Regions from separate parts of the Brevibacillus sp. 7WMA2 genome, predicted to be linked through region 2. Evidence: riboswitches for the same ligand, from Rfam matches in the RefSeq annotation. Region 2 holds a riboswitch; each other region holds the start of a gene.

Region 1 (8,280 bases), 1.0 Mb from region 2:
AATACGCCTTATAGGGCATTCCTTTATACATATGCACCGCAATATACGCAGAATCTCGCTTGTAAGCCGGGCTAAGCCAGATTTCATCTCCTTTCACATACCTACATTCAATCGGAAAGTGGACAGCAAAACGATGCTTTTGTATGCATTCTCTGATCTCTTGAACTACCTCTTGCATTTTATCAGCAGGCACACTATACTCCATCTCACTAAATCGAACCCAGCGTGGAGTAGCAAACAATTTATGACTAGCCCCCACCTCCTCCATATCAGGAACAGCTCTTGCGGAAAGTTTACTTACGGGTGCACACAACTGAGGAAATAAACGACATCCCTCTGATAAAAGCCAGAATAGACCATTTTCTATACCTATTTTTTTAAACTGATTCCAAGCACTATTTCTAGTAGCCGGCTCTTGAGTAATTTGCATGAATTTTGCTTGTACCATATCTGTATACACAAACCAGTAAAATTCGAAATGACGATGACGATCAGTAAAGCTGGTCAAATTTTTTAAACAGTCGTTTAAATTCATCCGTCTGCTCTTATAATAAATGTTGTACGTAGGAAGCACACGTATCTTCACTTTGACAATGATCCCGAGTGCGCCAAGAGAGATTTGCAATGCACGAAAAAGTTCAGGATGAGAGCTTTCGGAGCATTCCAACAAATCACCCTGAGCGGTTACTACAGTTAAACCAACTACTTGTGTGGAAACACTTCCGAACCGAATCCCCGTACCATGTGTTCCTGTACTAATCGCTCCGCCAATGGACTGGGCATTAATATCTCCTAAATTCTCTTGCGAATAGCCTCGCTCGTATAGCATTTCTCCCAAAAGCCTGAGCTTTGTCCCTGCCCACACAGTTGCTGTTTGTTCCTTTTCATCAATTGATAGTACACCTTGTAAATCATCTAATGATAGAAGAATTTGATCTGTTTCTACAAGCGCAGGAAAGGAATGCCCTGAGCCGACTACACGAATCGTTTTTCCCTGTTGACTAGCTTTTTTTACAACTTCTACCACTTCCTCCAAGCAGGATGGATAAATCGCTTGCTGTGGTGTGCTAGTAGCTAATCCTGCCCAATTCTTCCATGGTTGCATTGCTACTGTTCTCATAGAAAACACCTGCCCTCTCCCCGATACGTTATGGCCTCCCCTATCCTTTTCCCTTTCCGTAGCAAGTGTAGTGTTGGAAAGCGTTCACATAATTCTCCTGCCTTACTATGCCGAAAAAAGATGGGATCTCCAATTGCAAGCTTTTGATCGCCTTCATAACGTACAGGCGTTTGGACCTCTCCTGCTCCTTCCAAGCGCAATAACGCAGCCTGTGGTGGCAAATATGGGAGGGGCAGTTTTTCTTTCCCTATCGCTCCAGAGGCCACATACCCGCCCCCCATACAAGTATAGATATTGAATCTAGGCTGTCGCACTATCTCAACAGCAAACCCCGCGGCTGGCTGGAAATGAAATTCTTTGTAGTAATCAAATAAGGCAGGAGCGTAAAAACCAGAGCCTACCGTTACTTCTGTCACTGCATTCTCGTAGCAAGTAGAGCTCATACTTCCGGTACCGCCACCATTAAAAAAGCGGAGCGAAATATGCTGTCGTTGTAATTCGTCATCTACACGTTTCCGCTTTTCCCTCACTACGCGTATAGAACGTTTTTTTAGATAAGAGATAACCCCATTTTTGAAACCGTGCCCTGGCATATTATCACCAACACCAGCAATTTGCGCCTCATAGCTCATGATTCCATCCAACACAAGCCAAGGACTCGATCCAATTCTTTCAACCATCTGCATCACTTGCTCGAATGTACGTAAGGATGAGCGGTATACACCAATATGCAAGCCCAAAAATGAGTCAGAGGCATCCATCTCCACACAAAGCAACAAGGGCGTACTTACTTGTTTGGCCACCTCCTCCGCCAAGTTAATATGCTCCAATGAATCGACCATTAATGTAATTTGTGCGCCCTGCTGTACAGCTCGTGCTATCGTAAGTAGCGAAGATCTGTCCACCACAGGGTAACCAAGTAGCAGATTATGAAATCCGTTCTCCCACAAAAACAATGCTTCTGATGCTGTAAAACACATGATGCCCTGGATCAAAGGATCATAATCTAAAATATATCGGAGCATAGGAATAGAACGAATTGACTTACTGGCAATTCGTATACGTTTACCATTGCTCCTAGCTACAATTTCAGCCATATTCTGATCCAACAAATCAAGGTCAATATAGGCAAACGGCATAGATAGGTTCGCCAAAGCTTCTCTGTAATAGCGATATCTGCTCGTCGTCTCGTACAGAAATCTCACCTTCTTTACTGTTTCATAGATTGGAATGTATTTCTCTTCAGTATATTCAGTCACGCAAGCGTCTAAAACTAGTAAAAAAAGAAAAATGCTTGCTCCATCTAGCAACAGTGACTAGCCGTTCCATATCCATTCTGCATTCCTTCATTCATACTTTTCATGCCCGTATGCAAAAAAGCAGCCATCCTCTCAAAAGAGAAAATGGCTGCCTTTTACCTTAATGAAGCTGCAATGCTAGCAACACAAAATATAGGAAAAACATAAACGAAATGATTAAAAGCGGCAAGGGAATTTCTTTTCGTCTGCCCATCGCCAGTTTAACAATTGGATACGCCATAAATCCGAAAGCAATTCCATCTGCAATACTCGCTGTAAAGGGAATCAGCACAATGATCAAGAACGCTGGCAAGCCTTCTGACATGTCGGAGAACTTAATCTGATTGACACTTTGCATCATTAGGCTACCAACTAGAATTAAGATAGGAGCAATCGCTGTATCCGGCACGTAACGAATGACAGGAATGCAAAAGATTGAGATCAAGAACAGAATTCCTACCGTAATTGCTGTAATCCCTGTTTTCCCGCCAGCGGCAATTCCTGCAGAACTTTCCGCTGAAGACACAGTTGGACTCGTACCAAACAATCCAGAAAGCATAGCTGAAATGGAGTTTGCTTGAAAAGTACGAGCAAATTTACTTTCTGGAACCATGCTGTGCAAAAGCCCCATATTTTCAAAAACAATCACCATGGTTAGCGGAAACACAGCCAGCCAAAATCCAGTAGTAACTATGCCGTCAAACGAAAATGCTCCAAAGACAGTGAGGTATGTCGAGAACGAGAAATCACTTGCCTGACTTGTACCACCTACCGTACCAAGGGCAATAGCAATCAGCGTATTTACAATAATACTGATTAAAAAGCTACCTTTTACATTGCGTAAAAATAGCACAACGGCAATTACCAAGCTGACCAATCCCAATACTACCTTCGTATCGCCCAGATCGCCTAAAGCAATAAATGTAGATGGATTAGGTACGATTAAGCCGCCTTTTTGCAAACCAATAAAGGTAAGAAACAACCCAATTCCAACCGTCATTCCTTCTTTTAGAGACAGTGGAATGCTTTTCGCTAAGATTTTGGCAACCGGTGTAAAAGCAATCACGATAAATAAAACACCTGACATGAATACAACTGCCAAAGCGCTCTCCCATGATAATCCCATAGATTTAACAATCGTATAGGAGAAAAACGCATTAATGCCCATACCAGGAACAAGTGCTACAGGAGCATTCGCCCAAAAACCCATGATCAAGCATCCTATGAAGGAGATAACGATCGTGGCAACAATACCTGCTTCCAATGGTATACCTGCATCCGATAAGATCATTGAATTCACGGCAATGATGTAGACAGCGGTGAAAAACGTGGTTAAACCAGCCAAAATTTCGTTGCGAACCGTTGTTTGATGACCTTTTACATCAAATCTTTTACGAAAAAATGAGTACAATATCGGTTCCCTTCTTTAAGCAAAACAACCCCTCGGCCCACCCGTGCCAATTCACCCCAAAAATTGGGGCAAGACACCTTTCCCTATAGTAGCAAAAAGAACGAAAAAGAGTAAATAGGAAAATGTAAAAATGTGCACATAAAAAAGGCAGTTATGCTTGTATGTAGGTTTTCATGTTTCCAGCTACTTCTATTTTACCCTCCAAAAAGCAAGCTGCTATACAAGTTATGCATCTTATTATGTATAATTATACTTATTTGTATTTTTATTCATGATTATTCACTTCATGTATCCTGTAAATAAATCTGTTTTGCTGTCGATATGTAGCTAAATTTTTAGAAGTTTAATCAAGTTAAAACAAGATGATTTCAATAGTTATCATAAACGGAAACTGAATTTGATTCCGCTATTTTTTCAGAATGCACAAAATATTATTGACTTATCATTCCAAGCTCCTTACAATAAAACAAACTTTTATTTTCATCAAGAGTGGTGGAGGGACTGGCCCGACGAAGCCCGGCAACCGGAACATAGTGTTCATGGTGCTAAATCCTGCAGAATCTGCAAGGTTCTGAGAGATGAATGTATGCGAAATTAGTAACGCAGCCTTCCTCTACTCAGAGGAGGGCTTTTTGCTATGAGAAGCCTGTCTTCCCTCTCTACTGCGCCACCATTGAAACCAAGAGAATCACCTTACTTTACATGGAAAAGGAGTGGTTTTTTTATGTCAAACCTCAATTGGAAAAGAGAAACACTAGCTCTTCACGGAGGTCAGGAGGCAGACCCAACTACCGGCGCTCTTGCCGTCCCCATCTATCAAACATCCTCCTATGAGTTTCGTGACACCAGCCATGCAGCCAATCTATTCGCGTTACAGGAGCCTGGGAACATTTATACCCGCATCATGAATCCAACCCAGGATGTATTTGAGAAACGTGTCGCCCTATTAGAAGGCGGTATTGGGGCACTTGCAACTGCATCTGGTCAAGCCGCCATTACATTTGCCTTATTAAATATTGCACAAGCCGGTGATGAAATCATCTCCTCTAGCAGTTTATATGGGGGAACCTACAATTTATTTGCCCATACCTTTGCAAAGCTTGGAATTACCGTTCATTTTGTTGACCAATCCAACCCAGACAATTTCCGTTCAAAGATTACGGACAAAACCAAGGCGATTTTCTGCGAAACGATCGGAAATCCTCAAATGCAGGTTGCCGATCTAAACGCTATTGCTACCATAGCTCATGAATATGGATTACCGCTCCTTGTGGATAATACCTTTGCCTCCCCTATTTTGTGCCGACCGATTGAACATGGGGCAGATATCGTTATCCATTCTGCTACTAAATTTATTGGCGGTCACGGCACATCTATCGGGGGAATTATCGTAGACTCCGGTCATTTCGATTGGAGTAACGGCAAGTTCCCTGGGCTCTCCACTCCAGACCCTACCTACAATGGAATTGTATATACAGAGGCGGTTGGCGATGCTGCTTATATCGTAAAAGCTCGTGTGCAGCTACAGCGAGATGTAGGAGCTACCTTATCTCCTTTTAACTCCTTTTTATTCTTACAAGGTCTAGAGACTCTCCACCTGCGGATGGAACGGCATAGTCAAAATGCACTTGCTGTTGCTCAATATTTAGAACAACACAACGATGTAGAGTGGGTGAGCTACCCAGGGCTTGCTAGCTCACCTACCTACGAACTTAGTCAACGCTATTTACCAGATGGTCAGGGGGCTTTGTTGACTTTTGGAATCAAAGGTGGAGTAGAAGCTGGCAAAAAAGTAATTGAATCTGTTCAATTGTTCTCGCATTTGGCTAATGTAGGAGACTCCAAATCATTGATCATTCATCCAGCTAGTACTACTCATCTCCAACTTACCCCAGGAGAACAAGCTAAGGCCGGGGTGACCCCTGGGATGATTCGTCTTTCCGTAGGTACAGAGGCAATTGAAGATATTTTGCAGGATGTAGAGCAGGCTATTCAAAAAGCTGTGGAAGCTGTACAAGTGTAAGCTGAGAATCGTGTAGGATGTAAAAAGGCGTGCTTCACTGTTGCCAGTCGCACGCCTTTTTCTATATGTAAGATGTAAATTTGGCTTTTGGCTCATCGCTTACTTTTTCGATACCTGAACATATGCGGTCTGCTTCACCGTGTACGTATCTGCGAGTGTTTCTTCTTTTATGACACCTAGCTTAAGTAGGCTGTTTATTTTTGCCACATCCACCTTGGACATCAGCCTCCATATTTGTGGATCTTCTACGGCTTTAAGCAGGTGTTCCTCATTAAACTCTTTCTTCTCTTGTTGACTAATTTTCAGACGGTAGTCTCCTATCTCAATCTCACACGGTTTTGGATAAACAGCCAACAGAATTCGTCGTAGCTCTGCCAGCTCCTCTTCTAACTCTTTTTGCTGTTGTTTGATCGCAAAATACCGAGCAATTGTAGCTTCCATGTGCCCCTCTCCTTTCGTTCTGACAACAATGTATGTAGAAAGGTCACACATAAGAACCGAGAAAGAAGGGGTTTATCACATCTTTTCCGTTATTCTGAATTCTTCTTTTGATATCTTCTTCCACAAATAACGACAAGCAACACTAGTAGGAAACTAACGACACTAATGATATTTTTTGCAGTGCCTTCCTTAATAAATAGATTCAGGAAAAATGTAGGCCCGACAATCAGCAGCAATAGATTTAGCGAGTGTTTTCCAATAAAGTTCAATCACTCTCTCCCCCCATGTTTTTATGATCAATAAAAGTTACATTCCTCCCATTGTATCATATTTATCAGCCTACTTCCCGATTAATACAAATACATTGCCATCCGGCGCCTCCATAATAGCTACATGACCACCTAATGAATTGGAAAATGGCGGACGAATCCACTGAATGGAAGGATCGTCTTTCCACTCTTCATAGAATGCAGTGACATCTTCTACAAAAATCTCTGGCTCTATGAAATGTAATTCAGGGTTATTTTTCAAAACTAACTCTGCATGGCCTTCTCCAAACCCCATACCTACTAGTTTCCATGGTTTACCCGGAATTTGTTCAGCCTCCCACTTTTTTACTAACCCCATTTTCTCATAGAAAAGAATAGCTGATTCCAAGTCTTTCGTATAAATGGCAAGGCAATGTAATTGCTTAAACATAATTCTCCCCCTTTTCTCCCTCCATTCTAGCCTCTAATAGTGACATTTCCTGACACTGTTTAAAAAACAATTGAGTTGATAACAGAGCCACTACCAAAATAGTTTACTAGTTCAAAAATGCCAAAAGGCCAGCTCATAGGAAGCTGGCCTTTTGGCAATAATGTTAAAAATAAGGACATTAAAACAATTTGAAAATGATTAGCCCTAAGCGATCGCCTTTAGAAGATCAATTACTAAAGGGATTACTGCGCCAAGGAATTGTAATACAGCGATTGCGATGCTCATAATATCTCCCCCTTGGGTAAAAATAGAAAGTCACTTTCTATTAAGATCATAACCCATATTTTGAAAAAAATCTAGCAAAATTTGCCTATATGGAAAAAATGTGTACACAAATTGAACAGTTTGCAAAATTTTATATATATGATCATAATATGAATAAAATAAAATGGTAAGAAAATCACCCTCCTGTTACTATTAAAATCGGGATCTACAGCATAGATGATTAGAATGAATCAAAAAATATTACTAGTAGCAATGTACTCTTTTACAACTTCCTGACTATCTGTGTTATCTTATTCTTATATTCCTATCATTAAAATTGTTTGTAAGGAGTTTAGATATATGAACCGAGAAATTCAACAATTTAAAGCAGAATTTTTTAAAGCCCTGGCCCATCCCTTGCGTATTCGAATCCTTGAGGTTTTATGTGAAGGTGATAAAAACGTTAATGAACTACAGGCTATTTTAGGAACGGAAGGTTCTGCTGTGTCCCAACAATTAGCTGTCCTTAGAAATAAAAATGTGGTAAGTGGAACAAAAGAAGGCACCTCTGTGATCTACTCACTGAGAGATCCCCTTATTAAAGATTTACTTAAGGTTTCCAAGCAGATTTTTGACAATCATTTAGTAGATGCCATTTCTTTACTTCAAAACATGCGGGATGAATAAACATAAAAAAAGCAAGAGAATCCCACTGAAACAGGATTTTCTTGTTTTTTTGTTTGTAACCCAAATTTTTACCATATGTATCAGCTCTTTTCCTACATTGACAAAAACGGATCAACGGGTGTATATTCCCCTTATATTCAAATAATCAAATATATAAAAAAAGAAGGGTTAAAAATGAAATTGTCGGGAAGATTCGAGCACTACAACAGTACTTATTTTCGACATGATCTCATATCAGGGTTAATTGTAGGTGTCATTGCCATTCCTTTAGGAATGGCTTTTGCTATTGCTGCTGGCGTTAGCCCTCAATATGGAATTTACACAACGATTATTGCTG
Region 2 (8,280 bases):
CCAGCTTTAGCCACAGACTCTCCTTTCATCACATGCTTCAAGGAATTCCATTCGTTTGCTTGATTCTGAAGCATGTTAAAAAGATTGCCCGGGGAATGACCGCCTGCTTTTTTTGGAAAAGAAGCACTAGTCGCCTCCCAAATATCTTTTTGAATTTGCTCACGTGAAATGATTTGCTGCGTGTTATCAATCGTCTGGTGGTTATGTAAAACGGTATCTGCTCCAACGTAATTGACCGGATAATATAGCAACGGTACAACTGCACCGGTACAAAGCACTTTGATCATTTGTTTCTTCATACGCAGCCCCCTCCTGGTGAAAATTCTTCATGTAGTATCTTCATCAGTTTGCCAAAGGAAGCTTATGGGTATACACCCGTACCATTACAAGGGAAGGAAAGCATACTACCAATTTTTTCAAAATAAAAAAAAGCCCTCTCACTATCGAGAAGGCTTTTTCTGAATTCATGTCGTATAAAAAGGGAAGAAGGTATCTTCTTACGAGAAGAAGAAGGATTTAATAGCATGCTTCGTGGTCTCTTTATTCATATGAGCAATGGAAGTAGTAAGCGGGATGCCTTTCGGGCAAGACTGTACGCAGTTTTGCGAGTTACCGCAGTAGCTAATTCCGCCCTCCTCCATCAAGGAATCTAAACGCTCATGCTTGTTCATTTTTCCTGTCGGATGCTCATTAAATAGACGCACCTGAGAAATAGCAAATGCACCAATAAATGGTGATTTATCATTTACGTTCGGACATGCTTCTAAACACACACCGCAGGTCATACATTTAGATAGTTCGTATGCCCATTGGCGATCTACTTCCGCCATTCGTGGTCCTGGTCCTAAATCATGGGTACCATCGATCGGAATCCATGCTTTCACCCGTTTTAAAGCATCGAACATGCGGCTGCGATCTACAGTTAAATCGCGTTGTACAGAGAACGTTTTCATCGGCTCGATACGCACTGGTTGTTCTAACTTATCAATGAGAGCGGAACAGGCTTGGCGTGGTTTTCCGTTAATGACCATCGAGCAAGCACCGCACACCTCTTCTAAACAGTTAGATTCCCAAATGACCGGTTTAGTCTTCTGGCCTTGCGAGTTAACCGGGTTGCGTTGAATTTCCATTAACGCTGAAATTACGTTCATATTTGGACGATATGGAATTTTAAACTCTTCTTTATAAGGCGTGGAATCAGGTGTGTCTTGTCGGGTAACGATCAGATGGATTAAACGATCAGCCATGATCATTTCCCTCCTTTTTTATCACTGGTATAGTCACGCTTACGTGGTTTGATTAAGGAAACGTCTATATCCTCATAATAGATTTCTGGCGCTGTTGTTTCTGGATTATACTTCGCCATCGTCGTTTTCATGAAGCGTTCATCATCACGCTCAGGGAATTCAGGCTTGTAGTGTGCGCCGCGACTTTCATCACGTTGTAGGGCACTAATTGTAACAGCACGAGCTAGAACAAGCATGTTCCACAAATGACGTGTAAACTGCGCTCCAGAGTTGCTCCATTGCTGTGTATCTTGAATATTGATGTTTTTGTAGCGCTCCATGAGCTCCAAAATCTTATCATCTGTTTTTTGCAATCGATCGTTGTAGCGAACCACTGTTACGTTATCAGTCATCCACTCGCCCAACTCTTTATGGATTACGTACGCATTTTCTGTACCGTCCATTTTTAAGATGTTGTCGTATTTCTCTTGTTCTTGCTTGGAATAGCTGTCAAATAAGCTACTTGGAAGATCATCTGAGAGCTTATCCAACGAGTTGATGTAATTGATTGCATTTGGACCAGCAACCATACCACCATAAATAGCAGACAACAGCGAGTTCGCACCCAGACGATTACCGCCATGTTGAGAATAATCGCACTCACCTGCAGCAAATAGACCCGGGATATTTGTCATTTGGTTGTAATCTACCCACATACCGCCCATGGAATAGTGAACTGCTGGGAATATGCGCATTGGTACTTTTCGTGGATCTTCCCCAACAAATTTTTCATAAATTTCAATGATACCGCCTAGTTTTACATCCAATTCCTTTGGATCCTTATGAGACAGATCCAAATACACCATGTTTTCGCCGTTGATACCCAATTTCATATCTACACAGACATGGAAAATTTCACGAGTCGCAATGTCGCGTGGTACGAGGTTTCCGTATGCAGGATATTTCTCCTCTAAGAAGTACCATGGTTTCCCATCTTTATACGTCCAAATGCGGCCACCTTCTCCACGAGCTGATTCAGACATGAGGCGTAGTTTATCATCGCCAGGAATAGCAGTTGGGTGAATTTGGATAAATTCTCCGTTTGCGTAAATAACACCCTGTTGATACAACGCAGATGCCGCTGTACCTGTGTTAATAATAGAGTTAGTAGATTTACCAAAGATAATACCAGGGCCACCAGTCGCCATGATAACTGCATCCGCATGGAAGGCTTTAATTTCACCTGAACGCATGCTCTGTGCAGTTATCCCACGACAGACACCCGCATCATCAAGAACGGCACCGAGGAAATCCCAGTACTCATATTTTTTCACAAGTCCTTCCGTCTCATAACGGCGTACTTGCTCATCTAGTGCATATAGTAATTGCTGTCCTGTCGTTGCTCCAGCAAATGCAGTACGGTGATGCTTCGTTCCCCCAAAGCGACGGAAGTCTAGCAATCCTTCCGGAGTACGGTTGAACATAACTCCCATACGGTCTAGCATATAAATGATTCCAGGTGCTGCATCACACATTGCTTTTACTGGTGGTTGGTTCGCTAGGAAGTCACCGCCATAAATCGTGTCATCAAAGTGCTCCCAAGTAGAGTCGCCTTCCCCTTTGGTATTAACAGCTCCATTAATACCGCCCTGCGCACAGACTGAGTGAGAGCGCTTAACCGGAACTAGGGAAAAAAGTTCTACGGCTACCCCTTTTTCTGCTGCTTTAATTGTCGCCATTAGTCCAGCTAGGCCACCGCCGACAATAATTAATTTACCCTTCGCCATGTTTTATTCCCCCTTCTCTTACACGAATGCGAATACGGCACGCAAGCCTACGTAGGATAATGCTACGAACAGGATCATGGTGAAATAAGTTGCCATACGTTGTGAACGTGGCCCTACTGTAATGCCCCAATGCACTAAGAACGACCATACACCATTGCAAAGGTGGAACACAGCGGATAGAACACCTACAGCGTAAAACGCTATCATTACTGGGTTAGTAAAAATATCATGCATGAGGTCATAGTTAATTTCGGCAGTACCAAGTGCTTTGACAATACGTGTTTGCCATACATGCCACGCTATGAAAATCAGCGTGAAAACACCTGTAATACGCTGCCAGAGATACATTTGATTGCGGAAAAACGAGTAGTTGCCATTGTTCGGTTTTGCTTGAAATGCGAGATATAGACCGTAAATGGCGTGGAACAACAGTGGGAGATAAATGAATGCAAATTCCAAAAACAATAAGAACGGTGCCTTTTCAATTAGGCCAACCGCTTCGTTAAATGCTTCCGGCCCTTTGGTTGCTTGAAAGTTCGCCGTTAAATGGAACAGTAAAAACAACCCGATCGGAAACAACCCGAGTAGAGTGTGAAGCTTGTGCAAAGCGAAGTTTTTCTTACTTGCCATGCCTTGGGTCCCCCCTTCATTGATGTGTGGAAAATGTTATCTTACAATACCTATGCCATCACCATGCAGGCTCAAGCAAGACACATGTTCCGCTCCGCTTCCACTTTGGAAGAACATCCTCTATTCACGAAAAACCAATCCCTCAATAGGGAAACACAAAATGTTTCCAGTTTGCGAAATGGTTTTAAAAGTCTGTCAATCCAACGCATAAAAAACCGCGGGCGCAAACGAGATGTGTCTAAATAAAGAATAAAGATTGGAAATTATGTGACCAAAACCAATTGTACTCCTACCTCTTAGTAGCGTCAAGCAATTGAATAGACTTAATACATTCTTAGATTAATTGTAATCTATATCATTCCTAGCTTTTCTTGTTATTTATTCTTATTATGACCACGTATCTATTAGATATACTCTGACTCACCCCTCATTTACTCCTATCATTTTCCTAGTCTTAGCATAATTGTTTTTTTCTCTCATAGAATAGAAATCATGCACAAAAGGAGGACGAGCTAGAGTGAGACAAGCTACTGATATCCTACAGCAGCTTTTACCTGAGTTTTCAGTATATGATTGTCAGCGCATGCAACAAATGAACATGCCTTTTGCCGGTCATCTCTTTTTTCGAAATGTAGTCACTCAGGAATTACTGGGAGATTGCGAAGCTCCTATTCTTTATTGGATGGGGAAAGAGATAGGCGAGACCTATCATATACATGCAGCGGAAGATCTGATATTAGCCTTCATCCAGCTCGGCTTAGGAAAGCTGGAATTAACCTTGTGTACAGCTAGACAAATTGAATATCTCCTGACTCATCCTCATCTTACTATGCAGACTACAAACCGACTAGAACGCACCCTACAGTTTGAGACAGGCTTTATTGCCGGATCGATTGGCAAGTGGTTAGAGCGTGAGTCAAATGCCACACTCACTCTTCTGGGAAAGGACAAAAAAAAAGAACCAACTGCACACATTCAGGTTGTTATCTCAGGGTAACAACCTGTTTTTACGTGCAGAGCTCTTATATTCGTTTCATCGTTACTAGTTGTCATTGTCATGGTTTCCTACCTGTCTGCTTTCTCTTCAACATCTGATAAGCTGGTTATCCAATCAATTGTGAGGTTTGTTGCTCTTTCACTGTGACAGGAAAATAAGGCCCTACTAGCTGAGCCATTTTATCCATTTCAACTAAAAAACCATCATGTCCAAATACGGAGTCAATTGCAAAAAAATCAACATCCTTCCCCTGTTGTTTTAACGTAGAGGATAGCCAAAGCTGATGAGGAATTGGATACAACAAATCGTTGGAAATAGCTATACAGACTACCTTGGCTTTGATACGTGACAATGCGTTTTCAATCCCCTCTCTTCCCCTACCAATATCGTGTGTATCCATTGCTTTTAGGAGATAGAGATAGCTATTTGCATCAAAGCGCTGCACGAGCTTATCGCCTTGATAACGTAAATAGCTTTCCACTTCAAATGTAGTATCCACTAAGTCGGCATGCACGGTGCCTTGATGGGCCCTGCCAAATCGTTCTTCAAATAATTCGGCTGTCCGGTATGTAATCATGCCAACCATACGCGCTGTTGCCAAGCCGCGAATAGGACCTAACTGAGGATAATAATGTCCATTATTCCAATCTGGATCATTACAAATCGCTTGCCTTGCCACATCATTATAAGCAATGGCCATAGCTGATAACTGAGCGCAGGTAGCTACTGGGATCACTACATCCATCATCTGGGGATATTCAACCGCCCACTCATAAACCTGCATACCACCCATCGAACCGCCAATGACCGCATAAAGATGAGAAATCCCCAGTTGCTCAATGAGCTTGTATTGGGCGCGTACCATGTCTCGGATCGTCACAACAGGAAAATGAGTTGCATATGGCTCTTTAGTCTCCGTATTCATACTTGCAGGACCTGTTGTTCCGTAACAGCCACCTAAGACGTTTGTGCAAATCACGTAATAATAATCGGTATCAATTGCCTTTCCGGGCCCAATCAGCCCATCCCACCAGCCTGGCTTTTCACCATCACCTACCGCTTGACTGTCTCCAGTTAATGCGTGGCAAACCAAAATTGCATTCGATTGCTCAGAGTTGTACGTACCGCTTGTTGTATAACCGATTTCCACTTGACGGAGCACCTCGCCACATTCCAACGCCAGGTTGTGAATCGTTGCTTTTCTCAATGCAATTCCTCCTATTTCCACTTGATGCCCTAATGTACAGGTACCTATGTGCTAAAAAACCCCTCTTCCGGAGAAGAGGGGTTTGATCGTATCGACTAGACCCGCTCTTATCTGCCAGACTACTTTATGTGTGCCTGCTGGATTTAGCACCTCTCCGCTTCTCGCGGGGTTGCCGGGTTTCTTCGGGCCAGTCCCTCCACCACTCTTGATAAGAGATTTCTATATAATTCTGTTTATCATACTTCTTTTGAGTAAGAATTGTCAATCTATTTCAACGAAAAGGCTTCTTCTCTTTTTATTTGATACATCGTCCACATTCCAATGTCCCGAAAGCCCAAACGTTTATAAATAGCTCCAGCCGCTGGGTTATCATAAAACAAGCACAAGCTTCGCCCTTCCGCCAAAACATCCCTGCACAGCGCTACCATACAAGCACTAGCATATCCCCACTTACGATGAAGGGGATGCGTACAAACACCAACAATCATAGCAGCCATCGAACACTCGGCTGTTGTTGAAGCACAGGCTACCGTTTCTGTGTTCACCTCTACATAATAGGTTCTCCCTGTACCGCTTTCCAGTGTGTGTTTCAATGCTTCTTCTGCATCAGCAGATCTGCCAAACTCTTGTATCTGATCACGTAGGCTGACGATTTTTACGACATCATGAACTGTGGCTTTTTTCACCTCAAATCCCTTGATGTCAGCCTGAGATAATCGAGAGTCATCTTCTAATTCTGCAAAATAGGTTGTTTTGATCTCATGCTTCGGAAGATGGCTTGCAAAAGCTTGCAAAGAATCTTGTTTTCCTGATAAAACCTCCAGCTTCTTGTCAGCAAGTATAATTTCACTGAACCCTTCGAGATCAAACCTATCCAAAGCATAAAATACGTACGAGTGATAATACCGCAGGAGTACCGCGGAGAGTTTTGTCTGTTCACTTGTTGACCATTCTCCCCATAACTCTTGAAAAGGGGTAGAAAAGCCAAAATTTTCGACATCACCAATAAGAAATAAGTTCAAGCTTCTCTCTTGTGATACCAATTCCATAAATGCTTCATAATCTGCTTCTGTTAGTTTTCGGATCATTTGACAATTCCCTCTCCAAAAGTTTTTCTCTCCATTATTTGAAAAAGTGTACTATTTGTCAATAGAATTCAGAAAAAACACATAAAGCCCGGTGGACATCTCTCCACCAGGCTCCTTGATTAATCCAATCCTATCCCTGTCCATTTGAAGCGCTCTACATTCTGTTTTATCTAAAACAAATTAAGCGTGCACGACAGCATCGGCAGAAACATCCAATCCAAACGCCGTATGCAGTGTAGCTACAGCTTGCGCCACTTTTTCTGCCGGGATCACACAAGATACCTTAATATCAGAGGTAGATACCATCCGAATGAGAATATCCTGGCTGGATAAATGACTAAACATATCGGCTGCCACTCCCGGATTGGTTATCATACCAGCTCCTACAATTGAAACTTTTGCAAGGCCAGATTCATATTCCACATGCTCAAAGCCTAACTCTTCCTGATGAGCCGCCAAGGTCTCCAGCGTTCTATGTAAATCGTCAGCGGAGATCGTAAATGACACATTATTTGCTTTGTCATGATAGGTGCTTTGAATAATGATATCTACATTAATTGAAGCGTCCGCCAATGCTTTAAATAATAAGGATAACATGCCTACTTTTACAGGCATTCCGATAACCGTTATAGAAGATACATCTTTGTCATGAGCTATTCCGCTGATTACTTTGCCTAACTCCATGTTTGTCTCCTCCTCAACCAATGTTCCCTCTTCTTCTGTAAAACTGGAACGAACCACAAGTCGAACTCGATGTTTTTTTGCACTTTCCACAGAACGTGGATGCAAGACACCAGCTCCTAGAGTTGCTAATTCTAGCATCTCATCATATGAAATGGAGCTTACCTTTTGTGCACGAGAAACAATGCGCGGATCGGCTGTAAATACCCCTGATACATCTGTATAGATTTCACAGCAGGTAGCCTGTAGACTAGCCGCAATTGTTACCGCTGTAGTATCAGACCCGCCCCGTCCCAATGTTGTAATTTCTCCGTTTTCGCTAGCTCCTTGAAACCCTGCTACGATGACAATTTTCCCCTGCTGTAATTCTTGCTCAATCCGTTGACTGTTGATCGTACTAATGCGTGCCTTTCCATGCTTCTCTTCCGTTAAAATGCCAGCTTGCCAGCCTGTCATAGACACAGCTTCGTACCCTCTGCTTTGTAGGGCCATACTAAGTAACGCAATGGAAACCTGTTCGCCTGTAGCAAGCAGCATATCCATTTCACGAGCAGGTGGGCTCTCATGTAATTCCTTTGCTAAATCGACCAGCACATCTGTTGTTTTTCCCATAGCAGATACCACAACCACCATGGCATATCCGGCATCCTTATACCGGATAATT
Region 3 (8,280 bases), 510 kb from region 2:
GGCCTGTTTCAAGTAACTGGGATCGTGCTTGTGAGTTGTATGCTCAAATAAATGGGGGAACAGTGGATTATGGAGCGGCTCATGCCGAGGAACATGGACATGCCCGTTTTGGACGTACGTATGAAGGATTTAATGTGAATTGGGATGAGAACAATAAAGTGCATCTAGTCGGTCACAGTATGGGCGGACAGACAAGCCGTACTCTTGTCCAATTGTTAAACGAAGGTAGTCGTGAGGAGCAGGAATATAAAAATCAACATCCTGAAGTAGAATTATCTCCTTTGTTTGAAGGCGGCAAATCATTTGTTCGGAGTGTTACAACACTTGCTAGTCCTCACAATGGGACAACCCTTGCTGATGGTGTAGGGACGTTTATTCCATTTGCTAAGGATCTTCTTGTTGCTACTGCTTTTTTTCTACATAGTGCAGACTACACGGTGTATGACTTTAAACTGGATCAATGGGGGATTAAGAAAAAGAAGGGCGAATCGGTTGTTAGCTATTCAAAGCGTGTATGGAATAGCCCCATTTGGAGTGATACCAAAGATACCTGCCAATGGGACCTTAGTACAGATGGGGCCCGGGAATTGAATAGCTGGGTAAAAACGCAACCAGATGTCTATTATTTTTCTTATAGCGCCAGCGCAACAAAGCCAGGAATATTGACAGGAGTGCATATCCCCATCCTATCAATGAATAAAGCATTATTGGGAAATGCGCTATTTATGGGATCATATTTGCGAAACGATCAAAATCGTCCGATTATTGATGAATCATGGTGGGAAAATGATGGGGTTATTAATACAAATTCTATGATCGGTCCAGAAACAGATGAAATTGTTCCATACAGACAGAAAGCACAAATCGGTAAATGGAACTATTTGGGTAAAAAAGCAGGCTGGGATCATCTCGATCTAATTGGATTAAGTATATCTGATTCACTTGGCTTCTCGGATATTACGATGTTTTATAGGGACATTGCTAAGCTGGTAACAAAATTACCGCATAATGAGGTCGATTATTGAAGGCGTTTTCATTTTGGGTAAGTCAAATGGAATAGATCATTTGCTTTTCAAGAGGATTGTTTTTTAAACATTCCTCTCTTTCTATTTTCTCAATGATTCTATGAACAATCATCAATCTAGATCAGAGGTACAATCATTTGCATAGCTTCTCATGACTAAATCTCAATTGATAGATTGATTAACAATAAACACACTTGACATATAGGTTATATTTGCTAAAATAAGTACTGGCCAACAGGTGATAATGATTATCAATATCGTATTTTTGATGCTTTTTGCAATTTTTTATTGTACATAAAGGTGGTTATACTGATGTCAGAAGAAGGAGCGGCTCATTCTTTATCCAGAGCAGTAGATAAAGCACCGCGTTATATGGTTGCAAGTATGATGCTCACGATTGGTGTTTTCCTGCTAGTGCTCGGATTTTTACTGTCTATTTCATATGGTGCCGCAGACGTCGGGTTCCGAGAAGTATGGGATATGATCTTTTTTTTCAACTCTGATTCACCTGCACATCTACTCATATACGAATTGCGAATGCCAAGAGCATTAAGTGGAATTTTTGTCGGCGCTTGCCTTGCGGTATCTGGATCAATTATGCAGGGAATCACTCGTAATCCATTAGCAACTCCTTCCATTATGGGCCTGTCACAAGGATCAGGTCTGGCGATTGCGATCGCTATGATTCTCTTCCCAGCAATTAATTATTTTGAAATGGTTATTTTTTCTTTTAGTGGAGCTGCGGTTGGGGTCATGGTTGTTTACGCAATCAGTGCGCTGTCACCAGGAGGGATGTCACCAGTTAAGCTTGTTTTGGCTGGTACAGCGGTAAGCACTCTATTTGGTGCTTTATCAACTGGGCTAGCCATTTATTTTAAAATCGCTCAGGATATGAGCTTTTTTGCAGCGGGCGGCTTAACAATGGTGCGATGGGATGCGATTGGCATGATTTTGCCAGTAAGTGTCGTTTGCCTTCTATTGTCGATTATGCTGTCACGCTATGTAACGGTTCTTAGTTTTGGTGAAGACGTAGCTATTGGACTTGGGCAACGAACCATGTTGATTAAGACATGCTGCACGATAATCGTATTGTTCATGACAGGGGCAGCAGTATCTGTTGCAGGGGGAGTTGGGTTTGTAGGATTGATTATTCCCCATATCATGCGTTCGATTGTTGGTGTTGATTATCGGTTGATCATACCTTGTTCGGCAGTATTTGGTGGTGTACTTGTTACCTTTGCAGATATTGCAGCAAGATGGTTCAACTCGCCATATGAAACACCAATTGGTACTGTTACAGCTGTTATTGGTGTACCGTTCTTCCTGTATATGGCTCGTAGGGAAGGAAGGAGTTTATGATGCAATCAATTTTATACAGACGCGCGCCTCTCATCATGGGATTGCTTGTTGCGATGATTGTTACAGTAATCTTAATTAGCTTGAATTCAGGTTCAATTCCTATTTCCCCATTGGAAGTATGGGAGACGTTTTTAAATGGTGGAACGCGTCAGCAAGAAACGGTACTCTTTCAGTTTCGCATGCCACGTTTGGTCATTGCTTTGCTCATTGGCAGTGGACTCGCGGTTTCTGGTGTAATTTTACAGGGCTTATCTCGAAATGCATTGGCAGACCCGGGTATTTTGGGGATTAACGCAGGAGCTGGATTGGCTGTAGTGCTGTTCATGTATTTTGCATTTGAAACAAAGAATATTAAGAATGTTCTGCCTGTTATGATGATTCCGATAGTTGCTTTAATAGGAGCCGGTGTTACCTCATTGCTTATCTTTATGCTTGCGTGGAAGCGAGGGATTACTCCAATTCGCTTAATTCTTGTAGGGATAGCAGTTTCGGCTGGAATCGGTGCGATAAATACTGTTGTGTCATTAAAGCTTGCTTTTGCAAATTTTATGTATGCTACAGTCTGGCTTGCAGGTAGCCTGTGGGGAACCAGTTGGACCTTTGTTATTGCCATACTTCCATGGATTCTCATTCTTGTTCCGTATGCGATATGGAAAGCTCGATATCTGAATGTACTTAATCTAGGCGATGAATTAGCAACTGGTGTTGGAATGAGAGTAGAACGAGAGCGTGGAAAATTAATTTTTGTGAGTGCCGGACTTGCTGGAGCTTGCGTTGCGGCTGGTGGAGGTATTGGGTTTATCGGACTGGTTGCACCACATATCGCCCGCAAACTGGTTGGACCGAAGCATCAATTTCTCATCCCTACTGCTACGCTTGTGGGGGCATTACTGCTATTGTTGGCCGATTTAGTAGCACGTAATATACTAACGCGTACAGAAGTTCCAGTTGGTATCGTAATCTCTGTTCTTGGGGCGCCCTATTTCATCTATCTTTTAATGAAAACGAAAACCTAACAAGCTACTAATATAATATTCTTTGGGGTTTTTTGTAGTAACTCGTAGGGCACATCTTGTGCTTATAGATAAAAAAGGAGATCAATCTATGAAACGTTTCATGAATGTAATGATTATTTTTGTACTATTGTTTGTTTTTGCAGGTTGCAGCCAGAAGGAATCGGCTTCAGTAGCAAGTAAGCAGGAAGGAGCATCCCAACAAGCAGGGGACACTGAGTTTAAAACGGTAAAAACCTCCCGCGGAGAAGTGAAAATTCCTGTACATCCAAAACGTGTTGTTGACCTTGCTTATGCAACCGAAGAATTATTAATTATGGGGATCAAGCCTGTGATGTCTACTTCAGGCCCTGATTTGCCGGATTATTTAAAAGGGAAGCTTGACGGAGTAGCGTTAGTTGAAACTAGTTCAGTTAAAGTAGAAGACGTAATGGCCTTACAACCGGATTTGATTCTTACAAGCAACCGCACTGAAAAGCTTTACGATCAGCTTACGCAAATTGCACCAACCGTTCAACTGGAAGGAGACTTTTACACTTGGCGTGAAAGATTCCCGGAAATGGCAAGTATTTTAGGCAAAGAAAAAGAAATGAACGAATGGCTTGCTCAATATGATGCAAAAGCGAAACAAATTGGGGATGAAATTAAAAAGCAATCGAAGGATGCAACCTTTGCTCTATATGTAACAAACGCTTCCCAATATCGTATCTATGGTAAGGCGCTTTTAGGAGATGTTTTATTTACTGATTTAGGCTTGCCTATGGCAGAAGGAGCTCCGAAAGAAAAGCTTGTAGAAATCGTATCGCTTGAAAATCTGTATAAGTTTGATCCAGACTATATTTTCTTAGGATTATACGGTAGCAATCTCGCTGTGGCACAGAAAAAGCTGGATGATATGCAGAAATCAGAGCTTTGGGGTAAGCTAAAAGCGGTTAAAAATGGACATGTTTATATGCTAGACAACCCTACATGGTCTCTTGGAACCTTCCCGCTTGGAAAAGAGAAAGCGATTGAAATGGTTCGTGATCTTGTTTTAAAAAAAAAGAACTAAAGAGTTTATTTCATTCAATGAAGCACGATAAAAATATGTGCTAGAACGTAAAGCTACCTTTTCTTTATGGAAGGTAGCTTTTTACGTTTCACCATGAAAGAACTGTTGTGAGAACAACAAGAATGAAGGAAGATAGATAGTGAATCAAAAGATGATAGGTCTTATTAGTTTTGTTTCGGCGAAGATACATAAACGCTTAGATTGATAGCTAAGGATAAAAATGACCAATAGAAAAAGCAGTAGGTTATACCTACCGCTTTTTTCATTCTACGTATTTCGTTTTCCTGACATTTATTATAACGATATTTTGAAATAAGTAGCATAACTCGTGTGAGTTGCTAGTGATGCAAGGTGAATAACCACTAGGATGTCTTGAATATAGCTTCTTCTTTCTCATTCAGTGGTTTTATGATACTAGCTTTTTTGGCATTCGATGAAAAACGTGGAAAGTTAATCACGATTGACACGATACCGCAAACAGCAACTAGCAATGGATAAAAAGCAAATGGCAATAGTTCGATTGGTGAGAGTGCAGCAAATCCTGCTGCTGTTAACATTTGAGCCCCGTAAGGAATGATCCCTTGTACGCTGCACGAAAATAAATCTAGTAAGCTTGCAGATTTTCTTGGATCGATTTCATATTGATCTGAAATATTTTTAGCAAGCGGACCTGCGAAAAGGATAGCGATTGTATTATTAGCTGTGCACATATTTGTCAGGCTCACAAGACCAGCAATACCAAATTCTGCGCCTTTTTTTGAGCGAATATTACGCGTCAATACATGTAATAGATATTGAATCCCGCCATTATGTTGAATAATCTCAATCATTCCACCAATGAGCATGGTTAGCAATACAAGCTCCATCATTCCACTAATCCCTAGTGTCACATTTTTGAAGAAAGTGGCAAGTGTGTAGCTTCCATCTATCATTCCGATGACACCTGATAAAACAGTTCCTCCCATTAGAACCACAAGTACATTCCAGCCAAGCAAGGCCGCAAGCAGCACTCCTGCATAAGGTAACACTTTGACCCAATTGAAGGTTCCAACTGTAATATTTGTATGACTTCCTAATGTAAGCACGATTAATAGGATGCAAGTTAAAATGGCCGCTGGTAATACAATTAAAAAGTTGGTTTTGAATTTATCTTTCATTTCTGTTCCTTGCGTGCGTACTGCGGCAATTGTCGTATCCGAAATAAATGATAAATTATCTCCGAACATAGCTCCTCCGACAACAGTAGCCATTGTGAATGCAACAGAGATATCAGTCTGTTGGCTGATTCCTACGGCAATTGGAGCTAATGCAGCAATAGTTCCCATGGATGTCCCCATTGCTAGTGAAATAAATGATCCGATTACAAATAAACCAACAACTAGAAGACCCTGAGGCAAAACGGAAAGGGCTAGGTTTACGGTAGCTTCAACACTACCCATACCTTTAGCTGTTTGAGAAAACGCACCAGCTAATACAAAAATTAATAACATAATAACGATATTTGGATTGCCTGCTCCTTTAGCAAATCGTTCTACCTTTGTGGTAAAACTGTCTTTTCGGTTCATGACTAATGCCACCGTACTCGCGATCAAAATAGCAACAATGATAGGTAGCTGATAAAAATCTCCAGTAATAATTCCAGAGCCAATAAATAGTGCTAAAAATATACCAAGAGGCAATAAAGCCAACGCACTTCCTTTTGTCTGATTCATCAATAACACCCTCTCTATTTCTACCTTTTTCTGAGAAAAAATGAAGAAGACCTCTTCTCGTGAGAAGAGGTCTTATATGGGATAAGAATCACTCTTCTCATCTTTCAAGCACATGCTTGCTGGATTTGGCACAGCACTCTAAATACGAGTCCGCTGCCGAGGCATCAAAGGGCCAGTCCCTCCGCCTCTCTTGATAAGAAGGTTTCATATTTTATTCTCGGATGCTTAAGCTTTTTCTACTTTACTCTTTTCTGAGAAAAATGTCAAATATTTTTTAGTGAAACTTAAATTATGCCGAGGATACTACAGCCTAGCTCCATTTTTTATCATCAATAGATTCTTAAGAAAGACTACTCCGCATATAGGAATGCTTGTACTTGTAGGTAAGCCGGTAATCCCCGATTCCAGTTGATAGGTTAGCAATAGGAGTAGCAAATGGAAATATCGCCCATCAAACGGTATAATAAAAAAAGATGTAATGAAAAAGGGAGTGAATTTGAGTGAAGCAGGATATCATAGAGCGTTTTACAAGATATGTACAGATTGATACACAATCCAATGCACAGAGTCAGACAGTTCCGTCTACACCAGGTCAGCTAGAGCTGGGTAAATTGCTAGTTGAAGAACTAAAGGCGATGGGACTTTCAGAGGTTACGATGGATGCAAATGGATATGTCATGGCGACACTCCCTACAAATACGGATAAGCAGGTTCCCGTAATCGGCTTTTTATCCCATCTAGATACTGCCACGGATTTTACAGGCAAAAATGTTAATCCGCAGGTTCACGAAAATTTTGACGGTAAAGCCATTACGCTAAATAAGGAACGGGGCGTTGTTTTATCACCGGAATTATTTCCAGAGCTACCGTCCTACAAGGGTCACACATTGATTACGACCGATGGGACAACCTTGCTTGGAGCAGATGATAAAGCGGGTATCACTGAAATTATGACCGCCATGGATTATTTGCTAAAGCATCCGGAAATTAAACATGGGAAAATTAGGGTGGCGTTCACTCCTGACGAAGAAATCAGTAGAGGGCCGGCTCATTTTGATGTGGCAGCTTTTGGTGCGAAATTTGCGTACACAATGGACGGAGGGCCACTAGGTGGCTTGGAGTATGAAAGCTTTAACGCCGCAGAACTCAAGCTTACTTTTAAGGGAGTTAGCACGCATCCTGGAACAGCCAAAAATAAAATGCTAAACGCTAGTAAGCTAGCAATGGAATTCCATGCACAACTTCCTGAAGAAGAGGCGCCAGAGTACACAGAGGGCTATGAGGGCTTTTACCATCTTAGCTCAATAAACGGTGATGTCGAACAAAGTAAATCTCAATACATTATTAGAGATTTTGATAAAGATCATTTTCATGCCAAAAAAGAGAAAGTAACAAGCATCGTGAAAAAGATGCAAGAGAAATACGGCGAAGAAAATATCAGCTTTGAACTCAATGATCAATACTACAACATGCGCGATAAAATTGAACCGGTTAAGGAAGTTGTTGACATTGCCTATGAAGCGATGAAAAACCTCAATATCGAGCCGGTAATCAGCCCGATCCGAGGTGGTACGGATGGCTCTCAATTATCATATATGGGTCTGCCAACGCCAAATATTTTTACTGGTGGGGAAAATTATCACGGTAAATTCGAATATGTTTCTGTAGATAATATGGAAAAAGCTGTTCAGGTTATTATCGAGATAGCTCGGTTGTTTGAAGAAAAAGCATGATGAAAGCAAGCTAAAAAGAAATCAAATCCCCTTGGAGTCAACAATTATGAAGTTCCATGCACGCATGGATTCGTTATTGTTGAGCAAAGGGGATTTTGTTTATAAATATGTACTACATAATCTTAGTAATCCCATCAAAATAACGCCGAAAATGACAGTAATGGCAAGGCTTTTCGTCCGCAAAGCTAATAATAGAGTAGGAACTATCGCAATGAGTGTTAGCCAATTCACTCCGATTGAATCACTGCTTTTATCAATGACACTCTCCACAACGAGGGCTGTGAGAATACAAATAGGTATAAAAGAAAGCCATTTAAGTACAGGGGCAGGCAATTGTAAGTTACGGACCACTAAAAATGGCAGAATACGCGGAATTACTGTTACAAA
Region 4 (8,280 bases), 400 kb from region 2:
GAGCAATTCTTTAATAGGCTCAGCTTTTACTTTATCTTCATCGCCCCATTTTTTATAGGCAACAATCAGTTTACCAAATTGTGTACCCCAGTCCCCTAAGTGATTGATGCGAACTGGCTGATAGCCATGCTTTTCCATGATGTTTGCAAGTGCATTCCCGATAACGGTTGAGCGCAAATGCCCCATCGAGAAGGGTTTAGCAATGTTTGGAGAAGATAAGTCGATTGGTACCTTTTTACCAGCACCAGCAGTAGTCGCGCCATATGCAGACCCTTGCTCTAGAATCGTTTTAATACAAGCGGTTATAACGCTGGTTTGATCATAAAACAGATTGATATATGCATTTGTCACCTGTACATCCTGTAAGAAAGGCAGAGAAATCTTAGAAGCTAGCTCCGTTGCAATCATTGGTGGTGCTTTGCGTAGAGCTTTAGCTAATTGGAAGCAAGGGAAGGCTAAATCACCCATTTGTGGGTTAGGAGGAGTTTCGAGCATGCCAAGGACACGTTCGCAGGAAAAATCCTCTACGCCCATTTCAGTTAGAGCAGCAGAGATTTGTTCAGCTACTAGTTGTTTGTAATTCATGTTTATTTCATCCTTTCTTTTTAATCAACCTAAACTTTCAGGGAATATGTAATCATTCCGTGGAAAAGTGGGATACAACATAAATATAACCATAGGTATACAAGCACAGAGCGCTTTGATTAGACACAGCATACGATGTTCAAAGCAACAACAGCAAAAAAACCCCCCGTCTCTTTTGGATAGATATCAGTAAAAATCAATCCGTAAAGAGACGAGAGGTTATTTTATCATACTCCCGCGGTACCACTCTTCTTGTTCTTTTCAATTAGACCAATAAATGATCGTAATTGGAAAAAACCTGCTTGATAGCTGTAACGGGCAAACCCGGCAAGCTCTATACATTGTCAATAGACAAGATTCAAGCTGCGTCTCCGAGGTGCGCTTCATCATGGACGTTCTATCAGGCTTCCACCAATCCTGACTCGCTAGTAGCACGAACCATCATTACTCTCCTCATCATCGAGTACATGGCTATATAGCGTCTAGTATACCCAACAAAAGACATTCTAGCAAGCAAGGTTTATCAGTGGCTCTTATTTTGCTGATCCCATTGTGCAAAATAAGATTTGGTAAGGGAATGATATGCTTCCCTACCAAATAAAAGACCCATGGCTTGACCGGTTGATAAAGGAAGATAGTATTCATAGGTTTCATGATTACCGCCTGTCATAAGATCATGGTGGTGAATTTGGTCATGCAAATAGTGCTGTTCACTCTCATGATGTTTTACGACAGTGTAGATTTCAAAGTCCGTCTCTTCTAGTACCTTTACTGGAATCAATGAGGCCTGAAACACAGATGTATGTAAATAGGCTAGATTGTTTTCCATAAAAAACCCTCCATCTATCTTCCTTTTTATCCTAGCAGAGGGCCATTATTTCTACAAGCGAAGGAAAGAATGGATAAGAGATGAAAGGGGCATGTGCCTGCCCCTTCCCCTCTCCTATATTGGTGAGTGTACAAACCTGAGTAATGTTTTTGGGTTTCCTTATGGAGGTATGAAACATTGTAGAATCATGTAGAGGTGGGCGCAGATAAAAAAGAGCGTAATCGAATTCAGGTTTGCCGGTGAAAGAGCTTCTTATATTTTAGCAGCAGCCGCAAGAAATGATGACCAGTAGGATGAACAGCACTAAAATGAAGCTGAAATTATCACCGAAGAAATTTCCGCAGTAAGATGTACTCATGAAAGAATTCCTCCTTAAAGGTTATATGTTTGAAGGTGTCGCTACACGGTTGCTAGTTATCGCAGCAGCTGCAGCTTATGATTACCAGCAGAATGAACAACACTAGAATGAAGCTAAAACTTCCGCCTCCCCAGTTACCGCAAAACGATGTACTCATCTGGCAATTCCTCCTTCGCTTTGTTATTCTACAGTCTATACATATCTGTCTATCTGGTGTGGGCTTATGCCTAAGGGAAGCAAAATTTGGGCAGCAGACTACAAAAAAATAAAAGATTGGCAGATAATCCATTGACGCCAATAATATCTGAATGTTAAGATACCTGTATTCAAAAGACGAACAAAACGTCATATGGACATTTAACTAAATATGATTTCTCTTATCTAGAGAGGCGGAGGGACTGGCCCGAAGATGCCTCGGCAACCGATAGATCAGGTGCCAATTCCAGCAGGGCTGTTTGCCTTGAAAGATAAGAGGGGGTAAGTTCCTACTTAACGAACATTAGTAATCCTCTTCTTGCTTTCAGGCAGGAAGGGGATTTTTTTATTTGCCAAGTCTAATGGAGATTACGGAGGGATATAGGGGATGAACAAACCAACATTGCAAGAGCAGCTAGCACGAAAAATATTGATACTCGATGGTGCAATGGGAACGATGCTACAGCAGGCTAATCTCACAGCGGACGATTTTGGCGGTGAGGAATATGAAGGCTGCAACGAACTATTGAATGTAACAAGACCAGATGTCATCCGGCATATTCATGCTACCTATTTTGAAGCAGGTGCTGACATTGTGGAAACAAACACATTTGGAGCAACTGATGTTGTTTTGGCTGAGTATGACATAGCAGATCGAGATTATGAACTTAATCTGGCGGCTGCACGTATTGCTAAAGAAGTAGCAGATGAATTTAGCACGGAGTCGTGGCCACGTTATGTAGCAGGCTCTATGGGGCCCACTACGAAAACCCTTTCGTTAACAGGGGGCGTTACATTTGAGCAATTAATTCATGCGTACTATTGTCAGACTAAAGCATTGATGGAAGGTGGGGTAGATTTATTACTGGTGGAAACCTCACAGGACACATTGAACGTAAAAGCTGGCGGCATTGGCATACGTCAGGCATTTCAGGAGCTTGGCTATGAGCTGCCTATCATGATTTCTGGAACAATCGAACCGATGGGCACGACTCTGGCAGGCCAAAACATCGAGGCTTTTTATGTATCGATTGAACATCTCAAACCGATCACGATTGGTCTGAATTGCGCGACAGGTCCGGAGTTCATGCGTGATCATTTACGAACCTTATCTGATCTGGCCTTGTGTGGAATCAGTTGTTATCCTAATGCAGGTTTACCTGATGAGAATGGTCACTATCACGAGTCACCGCAGGGGTTAGCGATGAAAATGAAAGCATTTGCGGAAAAGGGATGGCTTAACGTAGCGGGTGGTTGTTGTGGTACCACACCCGAGCATATTCGAGCGCTACACGAAGCATTGCAAGGGATTACACCACGAGAAAATAAAAAGTCTCATGCAACTGCTGTATCAGGCATTGAGGTGCTCTATGTTGAGGACGACAATCGCCCCATTTTTGTAGGGGAACGTACCAACGTTATTGGATCAAAGAAGTTCCGTGACTTGATTGCTGCTGGTCAATTCGAGGAAGGATCAGACATAGCACGGGCACAGGTAAAACGAGGAGCCGCTGTTATAGATATTTGTTTAGCAGACCCTGACCGTGATGAGTACGAGGATATGGAGAAATTTCTTCCATACGTAAGCAGAAAGGTAAAAGCACCGTTGATGATCGATTCCACGGATAAAAAGGTAGTGGAGCTGGGCTTGAAATATTCTCAGGGGAAGGCAATCATTAATTCGATTAATCTAGAAGATGGACTAGATCGTTTTGAAGAGGTTGTACCACTGATTCATAAATATGGAGCGGCTGTGGTTGTCGGGACCATTGATGAAACGGGAATGGCAATCACTCGTGAACGTAAGCTGGAGGTAGCTACACGTTCCTACGATTTGTTGGTAAATCAGTTTGGAATTAATCCGCAGGACATTATTTTTGATGCTCTTGTATTTCCGGTAGGAACAGGCGATGAGCAATACATTGGTTCAGCGCAGGAAACGATAGAAGGTATCCGCCTTATTAAACAACATTTTCCATTATGTAAACAAATTCTGGGTGTGAGCAATGTTTCCTTTGGATTACCCCCGGCAGGTCGTGAGGTTTTAAATGCGGTCTTTTTATATCACACAACAGTAGCCGGGCTTGATTACGCGATTGTTAACACCGAAAAGATAGAACGTTATGCTTCGATTTCTGAAGAGGAACGCAAGCTGGCAGAGGACTTGTTATTTCATACAAACGATGAAACCTTAGCAACGTTTACTGATTTTTATCGGCAGAAAAAGAAAGAGGTTGTAAAAGAGGTATCCAATCTAACGTTAGAAGAACGTTTAGCTAATTATGTGGTGGAAGGCTCGAAGGACGGATTAATCCCAGATTTAACCCTCGCTTTGGAAAAATATGTTCCGCTTGATATTATTAATGGTCCACTTATGAAAGGGATGGAAGAGGTTGGTCGCCTGTTTAACGGGAACCAATTGATTGTAGCAGAAGTGCTACAGAGTGCAGAGGTCATGAAGGCGTCAGTTGCCTTTTTGGAACCGCATATGGAAAAGTCTGAATCAACCGTAAAAGGAAAAATCTTGTTAGCTACGGTTAAAGGGGATGTCCACGATATCGGTAAAAACCTAGTGGAGATCATTTTATCCAATAATGGCTATGAGGTAGTTAATTTAGGGATTAAAGTTGCACCAGAGCAGTTGATTGCTGCTTGTCATCAGGAAAAACCAGATGCCATTGGTCTTTCAGGTTTATTAGTAAAATCAGCGCAGCAGATGGTGATTACCGCGCAGGATTTGCGAAGCTCTGGCATTGATGTACCGCTGATGGTTGGAGGAGCGGCGCTCACGCGTAAATTTACAACAAATCGAATTGCTCCTGAATATGAAGGCATCGTTTTATTCGCAAAAGATGCGATGGATGGCCTGAACCTAGCTAATAAATTGCATGATCCGCAAGCTCGACTGAAGCTGGTAGAGGAATTACAAGCGCAAGCGACAGTCAATCAGGCTCAAATAGAAGAAAAAGCTAGCGAATCAGTTGTTATTCCACAGCCGGAAATGAATCGCTCTGCGACAAGCATTACAACACCGGTCTATGTTGCACCTGATTTGGAGCGCCATGTCTTGCGCAACTATCCGATTAACCATCTGCGTCCTTACGTTAATTTACGTATGCTGCTTGGAAAGCATCTTGGTATCAAGGGCAACGTCGATAAATTAATCGAATCAGGCGACAAGAAAGCGACCGAATTATATGAAATCGTAGATGATTTGCTAAATGAAGCGATCCGTAGTCAGATTTTGCAGGCGAATGGAATGTATCAATTCTTTCCGGCTCAATCTTTTGGCAATGACATCCTGATCTATGATCCAAACGATCATTCAAAGCTGTTAGAACGTTTTACTTTCCCGCGTCAACCGCAAGCTCCTCATCTTTGTCTCGCTGATTTTTTACGGCCTGTGGAAACGAATGAGATGGATTACGTAGCTTTCTTGACAGTTACAGCCGGAAGGGGAGTAAGAAATTTAGCGCAGGAATGGAAAGAAAAAGGGGACTATTTACGTTCTCATGTCCTGCAAGCAGTCGCCCTAGAGCTAGCAGAAGCGTTTGCCGAACGAATTCATCATGTTATTCGCGATTCATGGGGCTTTCCAGACCCAGCAGATATGACTATGCTAGAACGTTTTGGGGCGCGTTATCAGGGAATCCGCGTATCGTTTGGATATCCTGCTTGCCCGGATTTAGAAGATCAAGAAAAACTCTTTAAGCTGTTGTCGCCACAAGACATCGGAATTCAACTAACAGAAGGCTTCATGATGGACCCTGAAGCATCCGTGTCAGCCATGGTATTTGCTCATCCTGAAGCCCGTTATTTTAATGCGACTCCACCAGTTGGAGTGGAAGTGTGATCATAAACGACGAAAAGGGGGAGTCTCAATGGGAAACCGAGATTTGCGGGCTTATCTCACACAGCACGTACTAGTGGGTGACGGAGCGATGGCTACTCAGCTATACGAGCAGGGAGTTCCGATTGGCGTTAGTTACGAAGAGTTATGTTTAAGTAATCCACAGATAATCCGCAACGTACATACCGCTTATTATGAAGCGGGAGCACGGCTGATTGAGACGAATACATTTGGGGCTAATCGGGATAGCTTGTCCCGATATGGCCTAGAAAGTAAGGTTACGCGGATGAATCGAGCCGCGGTGACCCTTGCGAGGGAAGCGGTCGGAGATGATGCTTTCGTAGTTGGAGCGATGGGTTCAATTATTGCTGGACGTGTCCGCACTAAGCAAATCGACCAATTTAAAGACCAGTTCGAAGAGCAAGCTACTTCTCTTTTGCATGCAGGTGTAGACGGAATTTTGCTGGAAACGTTCTTGGATGTTGATGAATTATTGCTAGCGCTGGAGGTGATACGTCCTCTTACAGAGCTACCCATCATAGCCCAGCTTGCTACTTTGGAAGTAGGTACCACGCGTGATGGGCATTCGTTGACGTATGCCTTCCAGCAGATTAAGGATGCAGGAGCGGACGTAATAGGACTCAATTGTCGCTTGGGACCGGCAGAGATCCTGCGTTCCTTCGAAGCTACAGTGTGTCCAGATGATGTTTTTCTCTCTGCATTCCCCAATGCAGGCCGTCTTGGCATGGCTGATGGAACCCTTTCTTACAAATCATCTCCAGACTACTTTGCGGAAAGTGCTTTGCGCTTACATGAACAGGGTGTAAGACTAATTGGGGGGTGTTGTGGTACAACGCCAGAACATACCAGAGCAATTGCAGAAAAATTGGCAGGGCGCAAACCGCTGCCACGGGTGAATCCACCCGCTCCTATTCACTCGGAGAGAATTGAGGTGCAGGCCGTCCAAAAACGTCTTCAGCCAAGTATTATCGAAGAAGTAAAGCACCATCCTACGATTATCGTTGAATTCGATCCGCCTAAGGATCTGCATACAGAAGATTTCTTACAGGGCTGTTGTGCTTTACATGATGCCGGTGCTAATGCAATAACGCTAGCAGATAACTCACTAGCAACAGTTCGTATGAGCAATATGGCTTTAGGAGCCATGATGAAGCGATTAGGAATCGAGCCGCTACTTCACATTGCCTGCCGCGACCGAAATCTGATTGGACAGCAATCACATTTAATGGGTCTTCACGCACTGGGTATTGACCAGGTACTAGTTATTACGGGCGATCCTTCACGCTTTGGAGATTTGCCGGGTGCTAGTTCTGTCTATGATGTGAGCTCATTTGATTTAATCCGTATGGTAAAACAGTTAAATCAAGGCTATGCGTTTTCGGGCAAACAATTGAAGCAGCATGCTCAGTTTATTGTCGGGGCAGCATTTAATCCACATGTGCGCCACTTGGATGCAGCTGTGGCTCGTTTAGAAAAGAAGGTTGAGGCTGGAGCCGATTACATTATGACGCAGCCTGTTTATGATGCCGAGACCATTGTACAAATATATGAAGCCACGAAGCATATTCGTGTACCTATCTTTATTGGCATCATGCCGTTAACGAGCTCGCGTAATGCAGAGTTTTTGCATAACGAGGTACCTGGTATCAAGCTGTCCCCATATGCATTAGAACAAATGAAGCTATTTACAGGTGAAGCCGCTCGTCAGGAAGGGAATCGTATGGCAAAGGAACTAATCGATGCAACGCTTCAATACTTTAATGGAATATACTTGATTACCCCGTTCAATTACTACCAGATGACCGTCGAGCTGACCCAATATATCAGGCAACAAGAGCAAGTAAAGGCAGGCCTTAAAGAAGTGTCCAGCTCATAAGGAGCAGAGAGTTAATCATACCGTTCAGATAAAGGAAGACCCTTACAAGAAAACGTAGGAGGTCTTCTTCGTTATGTACCTTTTTTACGGTTTTGGACAACGGAATAAATAAGGTGAACCATAACCAAAAAAATCAGAATGCCAAGTAAAACATTTGTGGTCTGTATTGCTTTACTTATCTTACTTAATTCAGAATGAATCCCGATTAGAGCATTCCCTGTCTTACTGCTGATATCACCAATACTGTGTGCAATATCGTTAAAATATTGACGTAACGAAGAAAAATCCATTGTTTCCCCTCCAACTCAAAAAAGTAGATATTAATTGGTTAGTATTCTATATTTGGGTAGATAATCACCAATTTTTCTTCCCAAATGTGACAAAACAGAAAAGAAAGTGAAAAATTTCTCATAAAGTGACAGATATAACTTTTGCATTGAAGCCGAACCCGTTATACTACGAATGTAGAATGAAATAGAGATTTTTTTTTGTATGTCCAAAGGGAAGGAAGTGTTAGAAGCATGCTGCATCCTGTTGCTGAACAGTTAGTTTGTTTCTATGAAATA

The links. A riboswitch is a leader RNA that binds a small molecule or an ion and turns the genes downstream of it on or off. The one in region 2 is predicted to bind S-adenosylmethionine.
Region 1: it holds a riboswitch for S-adenosylmethionine, as region 2 does, so the genes downstream of both, GOP56_RS02965 (homocysteine synthase) here and GOP56_RS21715 (homoserine O-acetyltransferase MetX) in region 2, are expected to answer to the same signal.
Region 3: it holds a riboswitch for S-adenosylmethionine, as region 2 does, so the genes downstream of both, GOP56_RS00985 (Na+/H+ antiporter NhaC family protein) here and GOP56_RS21715 (homoserine O-acetyltransferase MetX) in region 2, are expected to answer to the same signal.
Region 4: it holds a riboswitch for S-adenosylmethionine, as region 2 does, so the genes downstream of both, metH (methionine synthase) here and GOP56_RS21715 (homoserine O-acetyltransferase MetX) in region 2, are expected to answer to the same signal.

What each region holds. Positions count from the first base shown of each region.
Region 1 is NZ_CP048799.1:676,855-685,134, reverse strand. Features, by position in the region: gene GOP56_RS02980 (D-arabinono-1,4-lactone oxidase) at 1-1,120, opposite strand, end outside; gene GOP56_RS02975 (amino acid deaminase/aldolase) at 1,117-2,430, opposite strand; gene GOP56_RS02970 (NCS2 family permease) at 2,540-3,829, opposite strand; SAM riboswitch class I at 4,307-4,414, shown strand; gene GOP56_RS02965 (homocysteine synthase) at 4,554-5,852, shown strand; gene GOP56_RS02960 (hypothetical protein) at 5,952-6,293, opposite strand; gene GOP56_RS02955 (VOC family protein) at 6,633-6,992, opposite strand; gene GOP56_RS02950 (ArsR/SmtB family transcription factor) at 7,617-7,943, shown strand; gene GOP56_RS02945 (SulP family inorganic anion transporter) at 8,118-8,280, shown strand, end outside.
Region 2 is NZ_CP048799.1:5,028,175-5,036,454, reverse strand. Features, by position in the region: gene GOP56_RS21745 (S8 family serine peptidase) at 1-299, opposite strand, end outside; gene sdhB (succinate dehydrogenase iron-sulfur subunit) at 498-1,247, opposite strand; gene sdhA (succinate dehydrogenase flavoprotein subunit) at 1,250-3,013, opposite strand; gene GOP56_RS21730 (succinate dehydrogenase cytochrome b558 subunit) at 3,032-3,643, opposite strand; gene GOP56_RS21720 (DUF2507 domain-containing protein) at 4,161-4,640, shown strand; gene GOP56_RS21715 (homoserine O-acetyltransferase MetX) at 4,747-5,847, opposite strand; SAM riboswitch class I at 5,952-6,062, opposite strand; gene GOP56_RS21710 (GNAT family N-acetyltransferase) at 6,114-6,935, opposite strand; gene GOP56_RS21705 (aspartate kinase) at 7,116-8,280, opposite strand, start outside.
Region 3 is NZ_CP048799.1:185,886-194,165, forward strand. Features, by position in the region: gene GOP56_RS00965 (lipase family alpha/beta hydrolase) at 1-1,025, shown strand, start outside; gene GOP56_RS00970 (FecCD family ABC transporter permease) at 1,338-2,384, shown strand; gene GOP56_RS00975 (FecCD family ABC transporter permease) at 2,381-3,400, shown strand; gene GOP56_RS00980 (ABC transporter substrate-binding protein) at 3,489-4,448, shown strand; gene GOP56_RS00985 (Na+/H+ antiporter NhaC family protein) at 4,811-6,160, opposite strand; SAM riboswitch class I at 6,255-6,360, opposite strand; gene pepT (peptidase T) at 6,661-7,893, shown strand; gene GOP56_RS00995 (AzlD domain-containing protein) at 7,993-8,280, opposite strand, start outside.
Region 4 is NZ_CP048799.1:82,009-90,288, forward strand. Features, by position in the region: gene argS (arginine--tRNA ligase) at 1-585, opposite strand, end outside; T-box leader at 790-1,054, opposite strand; gene GOP56_RS00440 (hypothetical protein) at 1,109-1,414, opposite strand; gene GOP56_RS00445 (YjcZ family sporulation protein) at 1,674-1,772, opposite strand; gene GOP56_RS24275 (YjcZ family sporulation protein) at 1,825-2,121, opposite strand; SAM riboswitch class I at 2,147-2,246, shown strand; gene metH (methionine synthase) at 2,356-5,820, shown strand; gene GOP56_RS00460 (bifunctional homocysteine S-methyltransferase/methylenetetrahydrofolate reductase) at 5,849-7,714, shown strand; gene GOP56_RS00465 (hypothetical protein) at 7,786-8,004, opposite strand; gene nirD (nitrite reductase small subunit NirD) at 8,236-8,280, shown strand, end outside.